Paludisphaera borealis: one gene and its partners. The protein of the gene in region 3 interacts with the protein of the main gene of each other region in a pairwise test. Links are inferred from orthologs where the notes say so. Each region holds a gene or a part of one and is shown on either strand. Other genes may lie near its edges. The genes, in order: dnaE, dnaX and BSF38_RS06665.

Region 1 (7,111 bases), 1.5 Mb from region 3 along the record:
CGTTGATCTGGTACGATGAAATCGACGTGGGGAGTCGACGCCGACGATCATCGGGAGTGAGACGCCATGCGCAGACCTATAAACCGACGTTTCTTCATGGGCACGACGGCCGCGGCCAGCCTGAGCACGCTGGCGATCGGGGCGTCGCCGCCGGCGACGGTGGGGTCTCGAAGGCCGACGGCCGTCGCCAGCGGCAACGGCCTGCGCGCCGTCGAGCGGGCGGTCGAACTGGTCAAGAACGGTTACGACCCGCTCGACGCGGCCGTCGAAGGGGTCGCGATCGTCGAGGCCGACCCGGCCGACAACTCGGTCGGCTACGGCGGCCTGCCGAACGAGGACGGCGTCGTCGAGCTGGATGGGGCCGTGATGCACGGCCCGACCCACGGCGGCGGCTCGGTCGCGTCGATCCGCAACATCATGCACCCGGCCGCCGTCGCCCGGCTGGTGATGAAGCGGACCCGGCACTGCCTGATCGTGGGCGACGGCGCCCTCCGGTTCGCCCGCGCCCACGGGTTCCCTGAAGTCGACCTGCTGACCGACGAGTCGCGGAAGATCTGGCTGCACTGGAAGGAGACGCGTGACCCCAACGACGACTGGGTCCCGCCGCCCGAACCGGAGGTCGCCGACCATGTTCATGAATACATCAAGAAGCGGGTGACCGGCACGATCCACTGCTCGGTGCTCGATACCCACGGCGACCTCGGCTGCACGACGACCACCTCGGGCCTGTCGTGGAAGATCCCGGGGCGGGTCGGCGATTCGCCGATCCTGGGCGCGGGGCTCTACCTCGACAACGAGGTCGGCTCGGCCGGCTCGACGGGCGTCGGCGAGGCGAACCTGCTGAACCTCTCCAGTCACCTGATCGTCGAAGCCATGCGCCGGGGGCTGACGGCCAAGGACGCGGTGATGGAAGCCCTCAAGCGGGTCGCCGAGACGAGCGTCCGCGACCCCAAGCGGCGACGGCCCGACGGCAAGACGACCTTCAACGTCTCGTTCTACGCCCTCGCCAAGGACGGGACTTTCGCAGGCGGCTGCATGTATCCCGGCGGCAAGATGGCTGTCCACGACGGCGACTCGGCCCGGATCGTCGTCCTCGATCCGCTCTACGAGAAATGAGCGGCGAAGGAAACGCGAAGACCCCGAAGTCCCGCCCGAGGGCGAACTTCCGGGGTCTTGCTTGAAGCCGCGTTCACACGATCCGATCAATAAGCGTCAGAGCTGATGACCTCGCCGCCCTTGAGGGTGATGAGGGCGCGGAGGGTGACTACGTTGATCGAGTCCTTGATGAACCGGACGCTGCCGTCGCCCATAAGGACGTTGACGCCGCCGGGATGGTACGAGAACAACTCGTCGTTGGCGCCGGCGTTGTTGCCGGCGGAGACGCCGGTCTGGGTCCAGCCGGCGGCCTCGCACATCGGCCGGAACTTGTTGTTGGGCGCGCCCGAGACGCCGAAGGCGGTGTCGGCCTCGGCCCATCGCCAGTAGCGACGCTTGACGCCGGGGCCGCCCGCGGGCCCCTGCTCGCCCGGGAAGGTCCCGGAGCCGGCGACGCCGCCGTAGATCTCGCCCTCGGTGTAGGGGCTGATGAAGCGGGGGTCGCGGCCGGCGTCCTCGCCGATGGCGATGGTGTTGCTGGTGCCGTCGGTGATCTCGCCGATCGAGGTCTTACCCTGCTTCAGCAGGCCGTCCTGCCGCGTGGTCTTATCGCGGTAGGGGGTGGCGGAGCCGGGGGTGATGGCCACGCCCAGCGGGCTGATGTCGGTGTAGACGGTCGGGCCGTAGTCGTCGTAAGCGTAGCCCCGGCCGGCCCGGGTGGTGATCGGATCATTGGGGTCGACGCCGTCGCTGCCGCCGTCGGGCTGACGCGAGGACGACGGGCAGAGGAAGGTCGAGATGACCGTCGAGGCGCCGGTGAAGTTCATGCCGGAGGCCTCGTTGTACTCCTTGGCGTTGAAGTTCAACGCGTTGTACGACGCGCCGCCTTCGATGAACGTGAGCAGACGGGCGAAGGTGCTCCAGTTGCCGTCCACGAACTGCGTGATCGGCACCGCCGACGCCGAACCGACCGTCGAGGGATTGTAGTTCGTCGACTCGCCGCCCGGAGGAAACGCCGTGTTGGTGCTCTCGTAGTTATGCAGAGCCAGGCCGATCTGCTTCAGGTTGTTGGTGCACTGGGCGCGACGGGCGGCCTCGCGGGCCGACTGCACGGCCGGCAAGAGCAACGCGATCAAAACGGCGATGATGGCGATGACCACCAGCAGTTCGATCAGGGTGAAGCCGCCGCGTCGGGGCGATCTCGCGAGAGATCTCATGGAATCGATTCTCCGTGGAATGGCTGTAAAGCGGAAGGGCCGGTACGAAGGGGGGAGAAGGAAGAAGCCGCGATCGGGGGGGCTTCACGGACCGCCGGACCGCTCCGGAAGATCCACTTCAAGAATCAACTGATCGAGATGACAGGCTATAACAACCTGTCACTTGGCGAGCGTGAACGGCTCAAGGTCGTTGGCGGAAGGCTTCACGACGGCCGTCAGGCCTGAGGTTGTTTCATCGCCGTACTTGGCGGGATAGGCCAGATTCGCGCCCGAGCGGCGGCCGCCGCGGGCTTTGGGGTCGGCCGGCTTGGAGAGGTCGGCCTGAATCCGGATCTTGTACGACCCCTCGGGCGCGCCCTCGCCGTAGCTGCTCTTGAGCGCGAACGAGCCGTCGGACTCGAGCGGAGCCTCGAATTCCATCCCCTTCTCGGGAAGCGCGAAGACGACCACGCCCGACGCCAACGGCTTGCCGTCGGCGAGCAAGACCTTACCCTTGACGGGGTACGTCGTCATGGACGTCGGAGCGGAATCCGAACTGCCGCAGCCGGCCAGGAACCCCGCGAGCCCGAACCCGAAGGCCAGGAGCAACGGCCGCAACGCATTCTGTATTTTCGATATCATTGCGTGTTTCATCATCGGTTGGGAGCCGCCCGAGCAGCGACGATCGCTAGTCGGGGCCGACGATGAAAAGTATATCCACGCGAGAGGGGAGGCGAGCGAAGCATCAAAGAATGTCGCGCGAAGAATTCATGAAGACCGCCTCGCTCGGGGCGACGCCGGGCTCTCAATCGTCGTCGAGGTCGTCGGTGGGGTCGAGGTCGTCCATCGGCTCGGGGACCGCGACGCGCACCGCGACCGCCGGCTTGGCCGACGACTCGGCCCGCGCCGTCGCCCCGCGCTGGCCGAGCAGGCGGACGTTGCCCGAACCGACGACCTGCTCCATCTCGGCGACCATCTTCTCGTCGCAGCGGATGCGCAGCGAGGCCCCCGCGCGGTAGATCACGCGGCGGACGTTCTCGATCCCGAAAATCTCAAGATAGAGGTCCAGGCCGCCGGGATGGACCCGGACGATCCGCAGCAGACGCTCCAGCTCGGCGTCCTGCTGAAGTCCCTTGTGCAGCCGCACGACGACCCCGCGCGCCAGCTCGGACGACGCCGATTCGATCGGGATGATCTTGCTGATCACCAGCTCGGGGGGATCGCGGCGGCGGTCGATCGTCCCCTTCACGAACCCGATCGCGTCGTTCACGATCAGGTCGCCGAGCTTGGCGAACTCCTCGGGCCAGAGCATCGCCGGCGTGCTGCCGTCCAGGTCCTCGAAGGTCAGCTTGGCCATTCGCGTCAGGCCCGACCGGCTCTTCTGGACGTTCCGCACCTGGACGTTCGTGATCATGCCGCCGAGGAGCACCTCGCATTTGTCCGGGGCCGAGGCCAGGTCCGTCGTCCGGTGCGTCGACAACGCCTGAAGCGTCGCCGCGTAGCGGGTCAAAGGGTGGTTCGACATATAAAAACCCAGCGCCTTCTTCTCGCCGCTGAGCAAATCGACGTCGGGGAGTTCGGGGACGTCTGGCAGGTTGGCGACGCCGGGCGCGACGCCGTTGCCGTTTCCATTGTGCGCGCCGTGCGCCGGAGTTTCGGGCTCGTCGAACAGTCCGCGCTGGCCGCGGCGGCGGTCCTCCTGCTTGGCCTGTCCGGCCTGCATGGCGCGGGGGAGGACGGCCAGAAGCTGCGACCTTCGAGCGCCGAAGCCGTCGAACGCCCCGGCGCGAATCAAAGTCTCGGCGGCGGCGGCGCTCACCTCACGCGTCGACACCCGCTCGAAAAACTCGTCGAGGCTTCGATACGGCCCCCCCTCCTCGCGAGCCCGAAGGATCGCCTCGACCGCCTTGGTGCCGACCCCTTTCACGGCTTCGAGCCCGAACTCCACCTTGCCCTCGGTCACGACCGTGAACGTCGTGCTCCCGCGGTTGACGTCGGGCCGCTGCACCTCGATGCCCATGCGCCGGCAGTCGTCGATGTGTTCGACGAAGAACTTGTCGCGCTCCGCTCCGTTCATCTCCGACGACAGGACGGCCGCCATGTACTCGGTTGGGTAGTGCGACTTCAGGTAGGCCGTCTGGTAGGCCACCAGCGCGTAGGCCGTACTGTGCGACTTGTTGAAGCCGTAGCCGCCGAAGAACTCGATGAGCGCGAAGATCCGCGACGCCTGGTCGCGTTCCAGGCCCTTCTCGATCGAGCCCTTGATGAACTGGTCGCGGCCTTCGGCGATCGTCTCGGTCTTCTTCTTCGAGATCGCCTTGATGCACGCGTACGCTTTGGAGAGTTCGATGCCTCCCAGGCGGTTGAGGATCCGCATGACCTGTTCCTGGTAGACCATGACGCCGTAGGTCTCTTCCAGGACGTCGCGGAGCACCGGATGCAAGTAGGTCGCCTGCTTGCGGTTGTTCTTCACATCCACGTATTCGTCGACCATGCCGCCGTTGAGCGGGCCCGGCCGGTAGAGCGCGTTGGTGGCGATGATGTCGGCGAATCGGTCGGGCTTCATCTTCACCAGAAGGTCGCGGATGCCCGCGCTCTCAAGCTGGAAAACGCCCTTGGTCTCGCCGCGCTGGAGCAGCTCGAACGCCTTGGGGTCGTTGAGCGGCAGGTTGTCGATGTCGATCGGGGCGTCCGGGTTCCGGGCGTTGATGAGGCGGACGGCGGCCTCCAGCGTCGTCAGGTTGCGGAGGCCGAGGAAGTCCATTTTCAGGAGCCCGGCCTTCTCGACGTCGCCCATGTCCCACTGGGTGCAGACGACCTCTTCCTTGTCGCCGCGGCGGATCACCTGCAAGGGGACCAGCGATTCCAGCGGCTGGTCGGCGATCACCACGCCGGCCGCGTGCGTGCTCGCGTTGCGGACCGAGCCTTCCAGCCGGCGGGCCAACGTCATCAGTCGCTCGATGTCCGGATCTTGCTCGACCATCTTCCGCAGCGCCGGCTCTTCCTTGAGGGCCTCTTCGAGCGTGATGTTCAGCCGGGTGGGGATCAGCTTGTTGATCTCCTCGACCCGTGCGAGGGGGAGGTTGAGCACCCGGCCGACGTCCTTGATCGCCGCCTTGGCCTTCATGGTTCCGAACGTGCCGATCTGCGCGACGTTGGCTTGGCCGTACTTCTGGCGGACGTACTCGATGACCTCGTACCGACGCTCTTGGCAGAGGTCGATGTCGATGTCGGGCGCCTCTGACCGGTTCGGGTCGAGGAACCGCTCGAACAGCAGGTCGTACTTGAGCGGGCAGACGTTGCTGAGGTAGAGCACGTAACTGACGAGCGCACCGCAGGCCGATCCACGAGCCAGGGCCGGGATGCTCTTCTCGCGAGCGTAGCGGACGAAATCCCAGACGATCAGGAAGTACGACGCGAACCCCATGCGGTTGATGGTACCCAGCTCGTGATCAAGTCGCTCGCGGGCCTCGGCGGGGGGCGACGCGCCGTACCGAGCGATTAAACCTTGCTCGCAAAGCTCGCGCAGGTAGTCCTCGGCCGTCTTCTCCTCCGGCGGCTTGAACGACGGGAACAGCCGCTTGCCCAGGTTCAGGCTGGTGTAGTTCTCCTCGACGCTCTCGGCGATCCGGGCCGACTGCGCAAGGGCCTCCTCGTGGCCGCCGACGACCGCGTACATCTCGTCGGGACTGCGGACGTGGAACTGGTCGGACAGCCGGCCGTCGTCGGCGACGAACCGGGGCTTGTCGAGCGGCTGGTCGACGGTCTTGCCCGTATTGATGCACAGCAGGGCGTCGTGCGCAAGGTGGTCGTCCTGCCTCAGGTAGTGGGCGTCACTGGTCGCCACCAGCGGCATCCCCAGCCGGTTAGCCAGGTCGACCTGCCGCTCCATCGCATCGCGCTGGATTTGCAGGCCGTTGTTCTGGATCTCGACGAAGAAGTTGTCCTCGCCGAAGGTCTGCTGATACCAGATCGCCAACTTCTCAGCCGCCGCCGTGCGGTCGTGCAGCAAGTGCTGCGAGAACTCGGACCCGACGCAGCCCGACAGGCATATCAACCCCTCGCTGTGCCGTGCGAGCAGCTCCTTGTCCATTCTCGGCTTGTAGTAGTAGCCCTCCTGGTACGACCGCGAGGTGAGCCGTAGGAGGTTCCTGAACCCGACGCCGTTCTTGGCCAGGAGCGTCAGGTGATACGCGAACTTCTCATCCCCCGACCCGTTCGTCGAGCGGTCAGTCCGCTTACCGGGTGCGACGTACGCCTCGATCCCCACGATCGGCTTGATGCCGGCGTACTTGGCCTCCCGGAGAAACTCCATCGCCCCGAACATGTTGCCGTGGTCCGTCACCGCGATCGCCGGCATCCCCAGCGCCTTGACCTGCTTGACCAGGTCCGGCAGCTTGTTCTGGCCGTCGAGCAAGCTGTAATGGCTGTGGCAATGCAAGTGAACGAACGGGCGACTGGCCATGAGCGAACTCTCTCCTTAGAGGACCGACGCGGCTATGTACCCGCGTCCAGGACATTGTATTCTAGCAGATCCCGGACGAATCGGCGGAGATTGACGTATCGCGTGTGAGAGGATTCGAAGGTCCTTGTGAATCGTGCTAGGTTTGCCGACGATGGATGCAACGCGAGGGGGGACGGCTCAAGCCGCAAGTCGCCACGACGGGGGGGCGCAAACCGATGAAGCCGTTGATGATCGATCGTCGACCCTGGTTCTATCTGGCAGGGCTCGTCGAAGTTCGGAATCGGAAAAGGCTCGACGCACGGAGGGCTGGGAATTCGGATTTCGAACCACGCGCAACTCAGAGTCAGTCCCCCAA
Region 2 (5,826 bases), 1.7 Mb from region 3 along the record:
GCGAGCGATTGAACACGCTCGCCGCGATGCCCCACGTCGAAACGATGACGCCGATCCTCAACCTCGGCGCGTTCGCCGTCCTCGGCGAGAAATCGCAATTTACGGGGCTGGCCTCGGCCCGGCCGACCGACGAGGCCCTCCGCCGCCGGATCATCGCCGGCCGCCTGTTCAACGCCCCGGACGAGCGCGGGCTGGTCGTCAGCGAACTACTCGCCTACCGCCTGGGATGCGTCGACGAGGCCGACGTCGCCCGCCTGATCGGCCAGACGCTCCGGCTGGAGTTCCGCCGCCAGGAGTTTGACGGCGGCATCCAGGTCTACCTGATGAAGCAGCAAGGAACCCCGACCCGCGACGAGGCCGACGCCCTCCAGAAGATCAAGCAGCGGCTGCCGGACGCGCTCGACAAGCTCGGGCTGACGCCCAAGGAGGTCGAGGTCCTGCGGAGCGCCCTCGTCGTGAAGCCCGTCACGGCACCGGCCGTGCAGACCGAGGAATTCCCGGTCGTCGGCGTGATCCGCCAGTCGACGGAGGAAGAATTGAAGGGACCGTGGAACCCGTTACGGGTCGATGCCGACGCGGTATTGCCCTTTCAGACGGCCGTCGACGTTCACTTTCGGGTGACCGAGCCCGACGAGCAAGGAGTGGACCGGGCGATCCTGATCGTGGACGCCGAGGCGAACGTCAAGGACGTGGTTCAGAAGGTCCAGGAGACGGGACTCGACAGCCGGGCCGCCGTGGAATTCATCGACCGCGAGCGACTCATTTATCTGTTGATCTTCGGCGGCATGACGTGCGTGGCGGCGGTGGCGCTCTTGGTCTCGGCGCTGGGGATCGCCAACACGATGCTGATGAGCGTCCTCGAACGGACGCGGGAGATCGGCGTCATGAAGGCCGTCGGCGCCGACAACCGCCATCTGCTTGTGATGTTCCTGATCGAGGGCGCCCTGATTGGCTTCTTCGGCGGCGTCTTCGGGCTGCTGCTCGCCTGGGCCGCGTCGTATCCGGGAGACGCCTGGATCAAGGAGATGGTGCTCCGGGATATGAAGATCGACCTGGCGCACGGGATCTTCGTCTTCCCCCCCTGGCTGGTCGTCGCCGTCCTGACCCTGCCCGTCGTCGTCACCACCCTCGCCGCCGTCTACCCCGCCCGCCACGCCGCCCGGATCGACCCGGTGAAGGCCCTGCGACACGAGTAGGGCCGGAAGGGGCCGTCCACGAACAACGTCCAACTGTTTATTCCAGGGAATTCACCACGGAGGACAGAAGGACACGGAGGGCAAACGATTCGATCGATCGCCCAACAACGTGAGTCAAGGCGGCCGATCTCGAATATCGATTCCGGACTCGGCGACAAGGCGACAAGGCGCAGTCCTAGATCTTGACCTTGCATCCTCCCCCGGTCTTTCCGACAATAGCTCTTTCGCCAGACGACCGCCTGAGGCGGGGGTCTCGGTGAGCCGGGGGGGACCCGGGCAATGGGGGTTTGTGAACCTGGTCAGGGCGGGAACGCAGCAGCCATAAGCATCACCCTCATGTGCGCGGGAGAACCTCCCCGGCTCTCCAAGGCCCCTGCAAACGCGGGCGACCGGCCCGAGCGAGCGGGCTGAGGAAGCGAAGCGAAGCGAAAGCGGTAACGGACGGAGCCGAGGTCGACTCTCGCAGAGCAAGGACGCCGGACGGCCGGGCTCGGACCTCGACGACAGGGAAACCGGTCCGACGGAGCACCGTCTCGTGTCGCAAGGTCCCGCGCCGAAAAAGCAAGCCAGTTCCACCAACGACGACGCCGAGCCCTCGTCGGCGGCGCACGTCCCGGGCTCTCGCGACGCTTCGGCGGGCAATTACACGGTCGTCGCGCGTCGCTATCGGCCGCAACGGTTCGAAGACGTCGTCGGTCAGGACCACGTCGTCCAGGCGCTTCGCAACGCGATCCGGCTCAACAGGTTGGCGCAGGCGTACCTGTTCTGCGGCACTCGGGGCGTCGGCAAGACGTCGATGGCCCGGATCTTCGCCAAGTGCCTGAACTGCGTGAACGGGCCGACCGAAGAGCCGTGCCAGGTCTGCGACATCTGCCAGGCGATCTCCGTCGGCCAGGACGTCGACGTGATCGAGATCGACGGCGCCAGCAACAACGGCGTCGAGCAGGTCCGCGAGCTGCGGCAGAACGTCTCGCTCCGCCCCAGCCGGGCCAAGTACAAAATCTACTACATCGACGAAGTCCACATGCTCTCGACGGGGGCGTTCAACGCGCTCTTGAAGACGCTCGAAGAGCCACCGCCGCACGTGAAGTTCTTCTTCGCGACGACCGAAGCGAACAAGATCCCGATCACGGTCCTGTCGCGTTGCCAGCGGTACGACTTCGCCGGGATCACCCCCGAGGCGATCGTCGGCGCGCTCAAGGACATCTGTGACCGCGAGCAGGTCGACGCCGAGGTCGAGGCGCTCCAGGTCGTCGCCCGCCGCGCCGGGGGATCGATGCGCGACGCCCAGTCGCTGCTCGAACAGCTCCTGTCGTCGGGAAGCCCGAAACTGACTGTCGAGGTCGTCCACGGCCTGCTCGGAACCGCCAGCGACGAACGGTTGCTGGGGATGCTCGAAGCGCTGTCGAGCCGCGACCCGGCCGCGGCCCTCACGCTGCTCGACCAGGCCGCGAGCCAGGGAGTCCAGGCGTCGGAGCTGCTGGCCGGCACGCTCGACTTCCTCCGCGACGCGATGGTTCTCTCGATCGGCGCCGGCTCGATCCTGCTCACCGTCTCGCCCCGCCAGCGCCCCCGTCTCCAGGCCGTCGTCGACGCCTGGTCGACCGATTCGATCGTCACGGCCCTTCAGATCCTCGCCGAAGCCCGTGCGCGAATGCGCGGCGTCGCCCACGGCAGATTGCTCGCTGAACTGGCTCTCGTGCGAGTCGCTCGACTCGAAGATCTCGAAGACTTGACCGAAATGGTCCAGCGGCTCAAGGCGCTCGAATCCGGATCGCCCCTACCGCCCAGGTCTTCGGCGCCCAGCTTAAAAAAAAAGCTAACGCCGACTGACGACGCCCCCAACCGCGCCCCGGAAGCCGAAAAAACCGCCGTGGTCGGTGCCGCCGTCGCCCCGGCTCCTCGATCCGAACCCGAGCGCGCGGCCGAAAGGCCCCGAGCGGGCAGCGGAACGGCGACGAAAGCCCAGGGTGTGAAAGAGGTTGCGACGGTCGCCCGGAAACCGGCGAAGGTCGCCGAGGCCGAGGACGAAGCCGGCGGGGCGCCGCTCGAATTGCACGTCGTCAGCGGCATCTGGCCCGACCTGATCAAGAAGGTGGGCGCGAATCTGGGATGGAAGTTGAGCCAGGCGATGCCGATCGGTCTGGACGGGCCGGACGTCCTGGTCATCGGGGCCAAGCCGGGATACAATTCGGTGGCCGACCTGTGCGGGACCGACGAGGCGCGAAGGCTGATCGCCGATTCCCTTCGAGGGTTGCTGCGACGCCCCTTGACCGTTCGCTACCAGCAATCAAACGCCGACGCCGACAGCGGCTCCGGCGCTCCCGCCGCCGAGTCGCGACGGGCCGACCAGCTCCAGAGCGACCCGATGGTTCAGAAGGTCATCGAGCTGTTCGAGGCGCGGGTGTTGCATCTCGAATACGAAGGCGAGCAAGACAACGACGGCCCTTCGGCCGCGCAGGGTGCGGGCTGAAGAATCACCGCGATCGCCACAAGGATACGTCAGAAAAGAGGCTCCCGTGTTCGGACAACTGGGAAACATCGCAGAACTGATGCGCAACGCGGGCAAGTTGCGGGATTCGGTCGCCAAGGCGACGGAAGCGCTTGGCCAGCTTCAGGTTGAAGGCAGCTCGGGCGGCGGCGCGGTGACGGCGAAGATCAACGGCCGGATGGAGATGATCGCGCTGCGGATTGATCCCAAGCTGCTGGCCGACGGCGATGCCGAGCTGCTCGAAGACCTGGTCGTCTCGGCGGTGAACGCCGCGATGGTCAAGGCGCGCGATTCGGCGGCTCAGTCGCTGGCGTCGGTGGCCGGCGGCCTGCCGATGGGGCTGTTCCCCGGCGGGGACGCACCGATCGGCCCCGGGCCCGGAGGCTCCTGACGATGGCCGGCTCCGGCTACGCGGCGGCGCTCGACCGCCTGACCACGACCCTGGGGCGGCTCCCCGGCATCGGCGCGAAATCGGCCGAGCGGCTCGCCCATCACCTGCTCAAGTGTCCCGTCGACGAGGCCCTCGAACTCGCCGAGGCCATCCGAACGGCCAAGGAGCAGGTACGCCATTGTCAAATTTGCTACCACCTCACCGAGGTGGATGCACCCATCTGCGGCATTTGCCGCGACGAGCGCCGCGATCCGAGCTTGGTCTGCGTCGTCGAGCAGTCGCGCGACCTGCTGGCGATCGAGAAAGCCGGCTCGTTTCCCGGCGTCTATCACGTCCTGCTCGGCCGCCTGGCCCCGTTGCAGGGGATGGGGCCGGACCAGTTGACCGTCGACGCGCTGGAAGCCCGGGTCCGCGCCGGGTCGGTCCGCGAGCTGATCATGGCCACCAATCCCAACCTCGAAGGGGACGGCACCGCCCTGTTCATCGCCAAGCGGCTGGCCGACACGTCCGTCCAGATCACCCGCCTGGCGCGCGGACTGGCCTCGGGCAGCACGCTCGAATTCGCCAGCCGCGACATGCTCGCCGACGCCCTCGCCGGCCGCCAGCCGTTCTGAGCGCCGCAACAACCGGCCGGGCGATGTGGCGTCCGTGAATCGCTCCGCGCGCCGGCCTGTCGGTTTCCCGGGCCTTCGACGAGATTGCGCTTGAAGTCCGCCGGAAGGTGGCATAATACTTGCTAGAGAACATGGCGTGCCGTGGCGAGAATCGTTCTGGTTTTTGTCGCGACGGTTCGACTGATTCGCGGAACTGAGGGATTGGTGGATCATGCGGCTTGACACGTCCCAGCAGATGCGAACCGAGATGCGGCTGCGCATGGCGCCGCGCATGATCCAGTCGATGGAAATCCTTCAGTTGCCGATCATGGCCTTGCAGGAGCGGATCGAGCAGGAGCTGAGCGAAAACCCGGTGCTGGTCGACCTCCGCGAATCGACGCCGACGACCACCGAGGACTCCGACGACACGTCCACCCCCGCACCGGCCGAGGCCGAGACGGCCGAATCCAACGAGTTCGACAGCCTCGGCGGCCTCGACGAGAACTGGAGCGAGCTGTACGACGAAGGCCCGCGCCGCAGCCGCGCCTCGCTTAGCGAAGAGGGGGACCGCAAGCAAGACGCCATGCAAAACATGGCGTCGCGCCCGCGTTCGTTCCATGACGGCCTGGCGGAACAGCTCGGGTTCTTCGACTGCGACCCGATCCTCCGCGACCTGGCCGAGTACATCATCCACAGTCTCGACGACAACGGCTACCTGCCCAAGAACGTCACCCTCCACGACATCGCCCGCGACTTCGGCCACGACGTGACGATCGAACAGGCCGAGGACGCGCTGCGGATGGTCCAGCGGCTCGACCCGCCGGGGGTCGGCGCCCGCGACCTCCGCGAGTGCCTGCTCTTGCAGTTAACGCCCGAGACGCCCTGCCTCGACATCCTCCGCACCCTGATCACCCACCATCTCGACGACCTTCAGCACAACCGGCTGCCAACCATCGAGAAGAAGACCGGGCTGTCGATTGAGGGGATCAAGGCGGCCATCGAGCACCTGCGGCGGCTGAACCCCCGCCCGGGCTCGTCGTACAACCTCCAGGAAAACACCCACTACGTCGTGCCCGACCTGGTCGTCGAGCCCAACGAACTCGGCACGTACGACGTCCGGCTCGTCGACGAGCACACGCCGAACCTGTCGATCTC
Region 3 (5,668 bases):
TCGATCAACCCGGCGACCGGCCGGCCGCTGGCGCGGGTGAAGCTCGCGGGACGGGCCGATTACGACGAAGTCGTCGACCACGCCGTCGCCGCGTTCGCGAACTGGCGGACGACCCCGGCGCCGAGACGCGGCGAAGTCGTCCGGCGGATCGGCCAGGCGCTCCGCGAGCACAAGCCCGACCTGGGCCTGCTCATCACCCTTGAGACGGGGAAGATCCGCTCGGAGGGGGAGGGCGAGGTCCAGGAAATGATCGACATGTGCGACTTCGCCGTCGGGTTGTCGCGTCAGCTTTACGGCCTGACGATCGCCAGCGAGCGGCCCCGGCACCGGATGATCGAGCAATGGCACCCGCTGGGGCCGATCGGCGTCATCACCGCCTTCAACTTCCCCGCCGCCGTCTGGGCCTGGAACGCAATGGTCGCGGCCGTCTGCGGCGACACCGTCGTCTGGAAGCCGTCGCCGCTCGCCCCCCTGACCGCCCTGGCCGTCCAACGAATCGTCGGCCGGACCGCCGAGGCGGAGGGCTTCCCCGGCGTCTTCGGGCTCTGCATCGGGTCGACGGAGGAGGTCGGCGAGCGGATGCTGACCGACGCCCGACTGCCACTGATCTCGGCCACGGGAAGCTGTCGGATGGGCTACCACGTCGCCGAGGTCGTCGGGAGGCGGCTGGGACGGACGATCCTGGAACTCGGCGGCAACAACTCCGTGATCGTCGCCCCAAGCGCTGACCTGGACATGGCGATCCGCGGCGTCGTCTTCGCAGCCGTCGGCACCGCCGGCCAGCGCTGCACGACGGCCCGCCGGCTGATCGTCCACGAGTCGCTCCATGAACAGGTGATCGAACGGCTCGCGAAAGCCTACAGGTCGCTGTCGATCGGCGACCCCTGGCAAGGCGGCGTCCTCGTCGGCCCGCTGATCCACGAGCAAGCCGTGGAGGCGATGCAATCGGCGCTCCGGCAAGCCGAGGCTCAGGGAGGCACGGTCGTTTGCGGCGGCAAGCGGCTCGATCGGCCGGGGTGCTTCATCGAGCCCGCATTGGTGCGAGTGCTGCGCGGCATGCCGATCGTCGGCGAGGAGACCTTCGCACCGATCCTTTACGTGATCACTTACCGCGAGTTCGAGGAGGCGGTTGCGATCCAGAACGAGGTCGAGCAGGGGCTGACGTCGGCGATATTCACGCGCGACCTCGTCGAAGCCGAGCGGTTCCTGTCGGCCGCTGGGTCCGACTGCGGCATCGCCAACGTCAACATCGGCACCTCGGGCGCCGAGATCGGCGGCGCGTTCGGCGGCGAGAAGGCCACCGGCGGCGGTCGCGAGGCCGGGTCCGACTCGTGGAAGGCCTACATGCGGCGGCAGACCTGCACGATCAACTACGGCGACCAGATCCCGCTCGCCCAGGGGGTCCGGTTCGACGTCGAATCCTCATGACGGCACGAACAACCCTCGCACGATCGCGGCGAGTTCCGAGACTCGACGCTCGTCGATATCCCCACGACGATCCCCGTACTCGCACGCCGCGCCCCGCACCGCGATCAGGTCCGGTTCGAGCGCGGCGAGATTCTTGATCGTCTCGGGAGTCAGTCCCCCCGCGATCGCGAGCTTCAGGTGCGCCGCCCTCACGCGCTGCGCCCACGGCAGCCAACCGGAGTCGTCAAGCCGCGCCGATTGCGACTTGTCGAACGTGTCGACCAGAACGCCGACGATGGCGGGCGTGGCGATGGCGAGGTCCAGAATCTCGTCGGGGCTGGGCGCCCCGGCCGTCTCCCAGTCGGCGTAGACCACGGCGATCCAGCGGCATCGACGCGTCGGGATGCGATCCCGAAGCGCCCGCCAGTCGTCGCGCCAGTCCGGCCCGGCGTGAGCCAGGCCGAGCTTGCAATAGGCCACGCCGTCGAACGCTCCGAGAGGGAGCGCCGGGCCTTGGCCGACTTGCCACTCGGTCAACTCCCCGAGCGCGACGCTCATGGGGATGTGAGCGGGAACGAACCGGCGCACGTCGCGCCAGATCGCCACGGCGGCCCGGCCCAGCGAGCCCTCGTCGGGCTCCTTGACGTCGATCACCAAGGCGCCGGCGGCCGCGGCTTTTTTCGCTTCATCGGCCGACCGGACGCTTACCAGCAATTCCGCCACGGGGATCGACACTCGCTCTCTCGCCAGGGAATTCAAGAGCGGACCGAGTCGTCCACGGTCGCGACGTCGGCCAGGCTGTAGCGGCGGGCCGCCACGAGCGTGTAGACGTGGCTGACCAGAGCGCCGAGGCTGAACAGAACCGCCGTGCCGATCAAGTCGGCCAGGAGGGTCTTGTCGAAGAACGGGATGGCGGCGACGTAGCAGGCCAGCAGGCCCGACAGGTTCATCGGGTAGAGCAGCCCCTCGGCCCAAACCGCGAAGTTGCTGGTGAGGAACAGCAGGCCGGACGCCGCGAGCGACAAGACCGGCAAGAGCGCCGGGCCGACCTTCGGGCGGTTGGCCAGCGGTCCGATCAGGGTCGTCAACGCAAACGCGCCGTAAACGGCGATGCGGGAGTAGATATGGTACTCGGCGACCCGGTTGATCGCAAAAAAAGCGCCGCCTACGCCGAAGTCCATCAGCATATCGGAGATCACGAGCGCGGAGATGGGCACGGCCCACGCCCACCGCAGCGGAAGCTTGGCGCCGGCGTAAAGCGAGACCGCGCCCATGGGAACGAGATTCCACGGGTGGGGGATAAGCCGGTAAACGACCGTGACGGCAATGAGGGCGATGGCCTTGAGCATGATTCAACCTCGGCAAAAGTCGACTGAGCGGGTTCTTACAATGTATCGGTTCAGGGGTTCGTCAGCAATATCCCGACGAGCGTTCAGGGCGCGGCGACAGCCTCGTACTCGCGAATCCGATCGAGCCTGAAGAACTTCTCGCGCGAGCCGACATGGCAGAACGCCACGACGTACGCCACGCCCCCCTTCTGGGTGAACCGGCGGGGGCTGATCTCGCGACGGTCCGCGCCGCGCGTCCCGCCTTCGTAAACGATCCAGACCCGTCCCCCCTCGCGGGCCACCCGGTCGAGGCTCTCCCAGCCTCGGGGCGGCTGGGCCGCAACGGATGGATCGTGGACTGGATATGAGACCAGCATTCCGGGCGGCGCGTTCGGGCCGTCGAGTCGGAGCCAGACGTCCTTGACGACCAGGGCGTCGCCGAGCGCTCGGTGACTGACTTCCGAACCGAGCCGGAAGTGATCGATGAGGCGGTCGAGGCGGTGGCTGGGCAGCGCCGGCAACCGGCGTCGCGAGAGGGCCAGAGTATCGTGGACCAGGCAGGCGGGCGTCGGCATTCCCGCGCGGCCGAGTTCCCGTCCCAGAAACTTGGCGTCGAAGCCCGCGTTGTGGGCGACGAGCGGGGCTCCAGGCACGGTTAGGACGAATGCAAGAAATCTGGGCAAGACGTCCGAGGCGATCGGTGCCCGGGCGAGTTCCGAATCGCGGATGCCGTTGACCGCCTGCGCGCCGGGCGAAGTCGGGCGTTGCGGGTTGATCAACTGCTCGAAGCGGTCAAGCTCACGGCCTTGGGCGTCGAACCGCACGGCGCCGATCTCGATGACTCGGTCGAATTCCACGTTCAGGCCGGTGGTCTCCAGGTCGAACGCGATATACTGGTCGGTTGTCGGCATCCGTCTCATCTCTCCAGCAGCCGCGAGACGACGATAGGATCATGTTCGCACGCCGGATCAATCGCCGGACCGCCCTGGCGTCGTCCCTCGGGATGTCGGTCGTGTTCCACGGCTGCGCCATGATCGGGTTCTGGACGCCGCAACAGCCGCCCCCCTCCGACCCCAATTGGCCCGCGCCCGACCGACCGGCGAAGCTTGATCTGGACGACGTCCGCGACGACTTGCTCGCCCTCCACAACAAGCACCGGGCCGTCGAAAAGCTGCCGGCGCTCGCCGTCAGCTTGAGGCTCCAGGCCGCCGCCCAGGCGCACGCCGTGGAGATGGCCGAACGCCGGAAGATGACCCACGCCGGTGCCGACGGCTCGACGGTTCTGGAACGGGTCCAGGACCAGGGCTATCGTCTGCGGCGTTGCGGCGAGAACATTGCCTACGGTCATTATACCCCCGAGCACGTCATGCGAGGTTGGCTCGACAGCCGGCCCCATCGGAAGAACATCCTCGGCAGCTTCACCCAGATCGGCATAGGCTACGCGACCGCCAAAAACGGCACGCCGTACTGGTGCGTCAATTTCGGACTTCCCGCCCGGCCGCGCTGACGCGCCCGGCTCCGATTCGTCGTGTATGCTTCACCGGATCAATGACGGAGCATTGCCGCCATCTCCCGACGGTGCGCAGTTATTCGTGGGAAGGATCGAGGAAAATGGCCACGCGAAACAGGTTGGGTCTGGCGTTCTGCTGCGTCCTGATCCTCGCGGTCGCCGGCTGTCAGACTTCCGGCTCGCGCCGGGCTGCGGCGCCGGTGGAGCCGTCGTTGTCGTCGAGCGTCGGCGGCGAGGACAGGACGATCATCGAGGAGCCGCCGGCCCGGACGGTCAGTTACGTCGACCGCCACCCGCTGTTCTCGAAACCTCGGGAATATTACGAGAATTCAACCAGCAACAGCACGATCGTCAAGGCGGCGACCGCGACCTTCGTCGGCGTTCCGGTCGGCTTCTACAGCGAAGTCAAGCAGATCTTCGTCGGCGCGCCTCCCCCCGTCGTGCGTTGAAAAGCACGCCCCGCGGCCGGCTGGCGGCGGCGGGGCGTTGGCGTTCGGAAGGGGGAGCCCAGCGACTCAGCGGTCCGGGATGACCTTGAGGGAGTTGAACTGCTTGCCCTCGAGCGATTCGAGGAACGCGCCGCCGCCGGTGGAGACGTGGCTGACCTTGTCGGCGTAGCCGAACTTCTCGACGGCCTCGGCCGATTCGCCGCCGCCGACGGCGGTGACGCCCGGCGACTCAGCGAGAGCCAGGGCGACCGCCTTGGTCCCCTTGGCGAAGGCTTCGACCTCGAACATGCCCATCGGGCCGTTCCACACGACGGTGCCGGCTTCGAGGATGATCTGGGAGTAGAGGGCGATCGTCTTGGGGCCGATGTCCATGCCGAACCAGCCGTCGGGAATCTCGGGGCCGTCGACGACCTTGGTCTGGGCGCCGGCCTCGGGCTTGTCGGCGATCAGGTGGTCGACCGGCAGGACGATCTTGCCGCCGGCCGAATCGAGCAGGTTGCGGGCGACGTCGAGCTTGTCGGCCTCGACCCGGCTCTTGCCGATCCCGTGGCCCTGGGCCTTCAAGAACGTGTAGGTCATGGCCCCGCCGACGAGAAGCTTGTCGACGCTCTTGAGCAGGGTCTCCATGACCAGGATCTTGTCGGAGACCTTGGCCCCGCCCATGACGGCGACGTACGGGCTCTTGGGGTTCTTGAGCAGGGTGTCGAGGATCTTCAGCTCTTTCTCGACCAGGAAGCCGATCGCGCGCTTCTCGGAAGGGAACTGCTCGGGGACGGCGACCATAGAGGCTTCGTCGCGGTGGCAGGTGCCGAACGCGTCGTTGACGTAGGCGTCGGCGAGACTCGCCAGCTCCTTGGCGAACGCGGGGTCGCCCTTCTTCTCGCCCTTGTTGAACCGGACGTTCTCAAGGACCAGAATCCCGCCCGGCTTGAGGTCGGCCGCGAGCTTCTTGGCGCTCGGTCCGACGGTGTCGT

The links.
Region 1: the proteins of BSF38_RS06665 (region 3) and dnaE interact in binary tests that used the Escherichia coli proteins (3 or more experiments, as listed by UniProt). The link is inferred for Paludisphaera borealis from one-to-one orthologs.
Region 2: the proteins of BSF38_RS06665 (region 3) and dnaX interact in binary tests that used the Escherichia coli proteins (3 or more experiments, as listed by UniProt). The link is inferred for Paludisphaera borealis from one-to-one orthologs.

What each region holds. Positions count from the first base shown.
Region 1 is NZ_CP019082.1:3,199,825-3,206,935, forward strand. Bases 2,897-7,094 are described here. They hold dnaE (DNA polymerase III subunit alpha), read right to left. Parts: upstream 6,757-7,094; coding sequence 3,097-6,756; downstream 2,897-3,096. Other genes in these bases: BSF38_RS12370 (carboxypeptidase regulatory-like domain-containing protein), read right to left, coding at 2,897-2,933. In the rest of the region: BSF38_RS12360 (glycosylasparaginase), read left to right, coding at 67-1,116; BSF38_RS12365 (DUF1559 domain-containing protein), read right to left, coding at 1,203-2,312; more of BSF38_RS12370, read right to left, coding at 2,472-2,896. UniProt on the Escherichia coli protein: DNA polymerase III is a complex, multichain enzyme responsible for most of the replicative synthesis in bacteria. This DNA polymerase also exhibits 3' to 5' exonuclease activity. The alpha chain is the DNA polymerase catalytic subunit.
Region 2 is NZ_CP019082.1:3,438,440-3,444,265, forward strand. What follows is about bases 1,288-4,200. They hold dnaX (DNA polymerase III subunit gamma/tau), read left to right. Parts: upstream 1,288-1,731; coding sequence 1,732-3,669; downstream 3,670-4,200. Other genes in these bases: BSF38_RS13320 (YbaB/EbfC family nucleoid-associated protein), read left to right, coding at 3,716-4,078; recR (recombination mediator RecR), read left to right, coding at 4,081-4,200. Outside these bases: BSF38_RS13305 (ABC transporter permease), read left to right, coding at 1-1,196; more of recR, read left to right, coding at 4,201-4,692; rpoN (RNA polymerase factor sigma-54), read left to right, coding at 4,904-5,826. UniProt on the Escherichia coli protein: Part of the beta sliding clamp loading complex, which hydrolyzes ATP to load the beta clamp onto primed DNA to form the DNA replication pre-initiation complex.
Region 3 is NZ_CP019082.1:1,693,291-1,698,958, reverse strand. The notes cover bases 1,744-4,498. They hold BSF38_RS06665 (exonuclease domain-containing protein), read right to left. Parts: upstream 3,647-4,498; coding sequence 2,840-3,646; downstream 1,744-2,839. Other genes in these bases: BSF38_RS06655 (hypothetical protein), read left to right, coding at 4,347-4,498; BSF38_RS06660 (CAP domain-containing protein), read left to right, coding at 3,688-4,242; BSF38_RS31235 (DUF6580 family putative transport protein), read right to left, coding at 2,163-2,756; BSF38_RS31240 ((5-formylfuran-3-yl)methyl phosphate synthase), read right to left, coding at 1,744-2,142. In the rest of the region: amaB (L-piperidine-6-carboxylate dehydrogenase), read left to right, coding at 1-1,428; more of BSF38_RS31240, read right to left, coding at 1,423-1,743; more of BSF38_RS06655, read left to right, coding at 4,499-4,694; BSF38_RS06650 (phosphoglycerate kinase), read right to left, coding at 4,761-5,668. UniProt on the Escherichia coli protein: DNA polymerase III is a complex, multichain enzyme responsible for most of the replicative synthesis in bacteria. The epsilon subunit contain the editing function and is a proofreading 3'-5' exonuclease.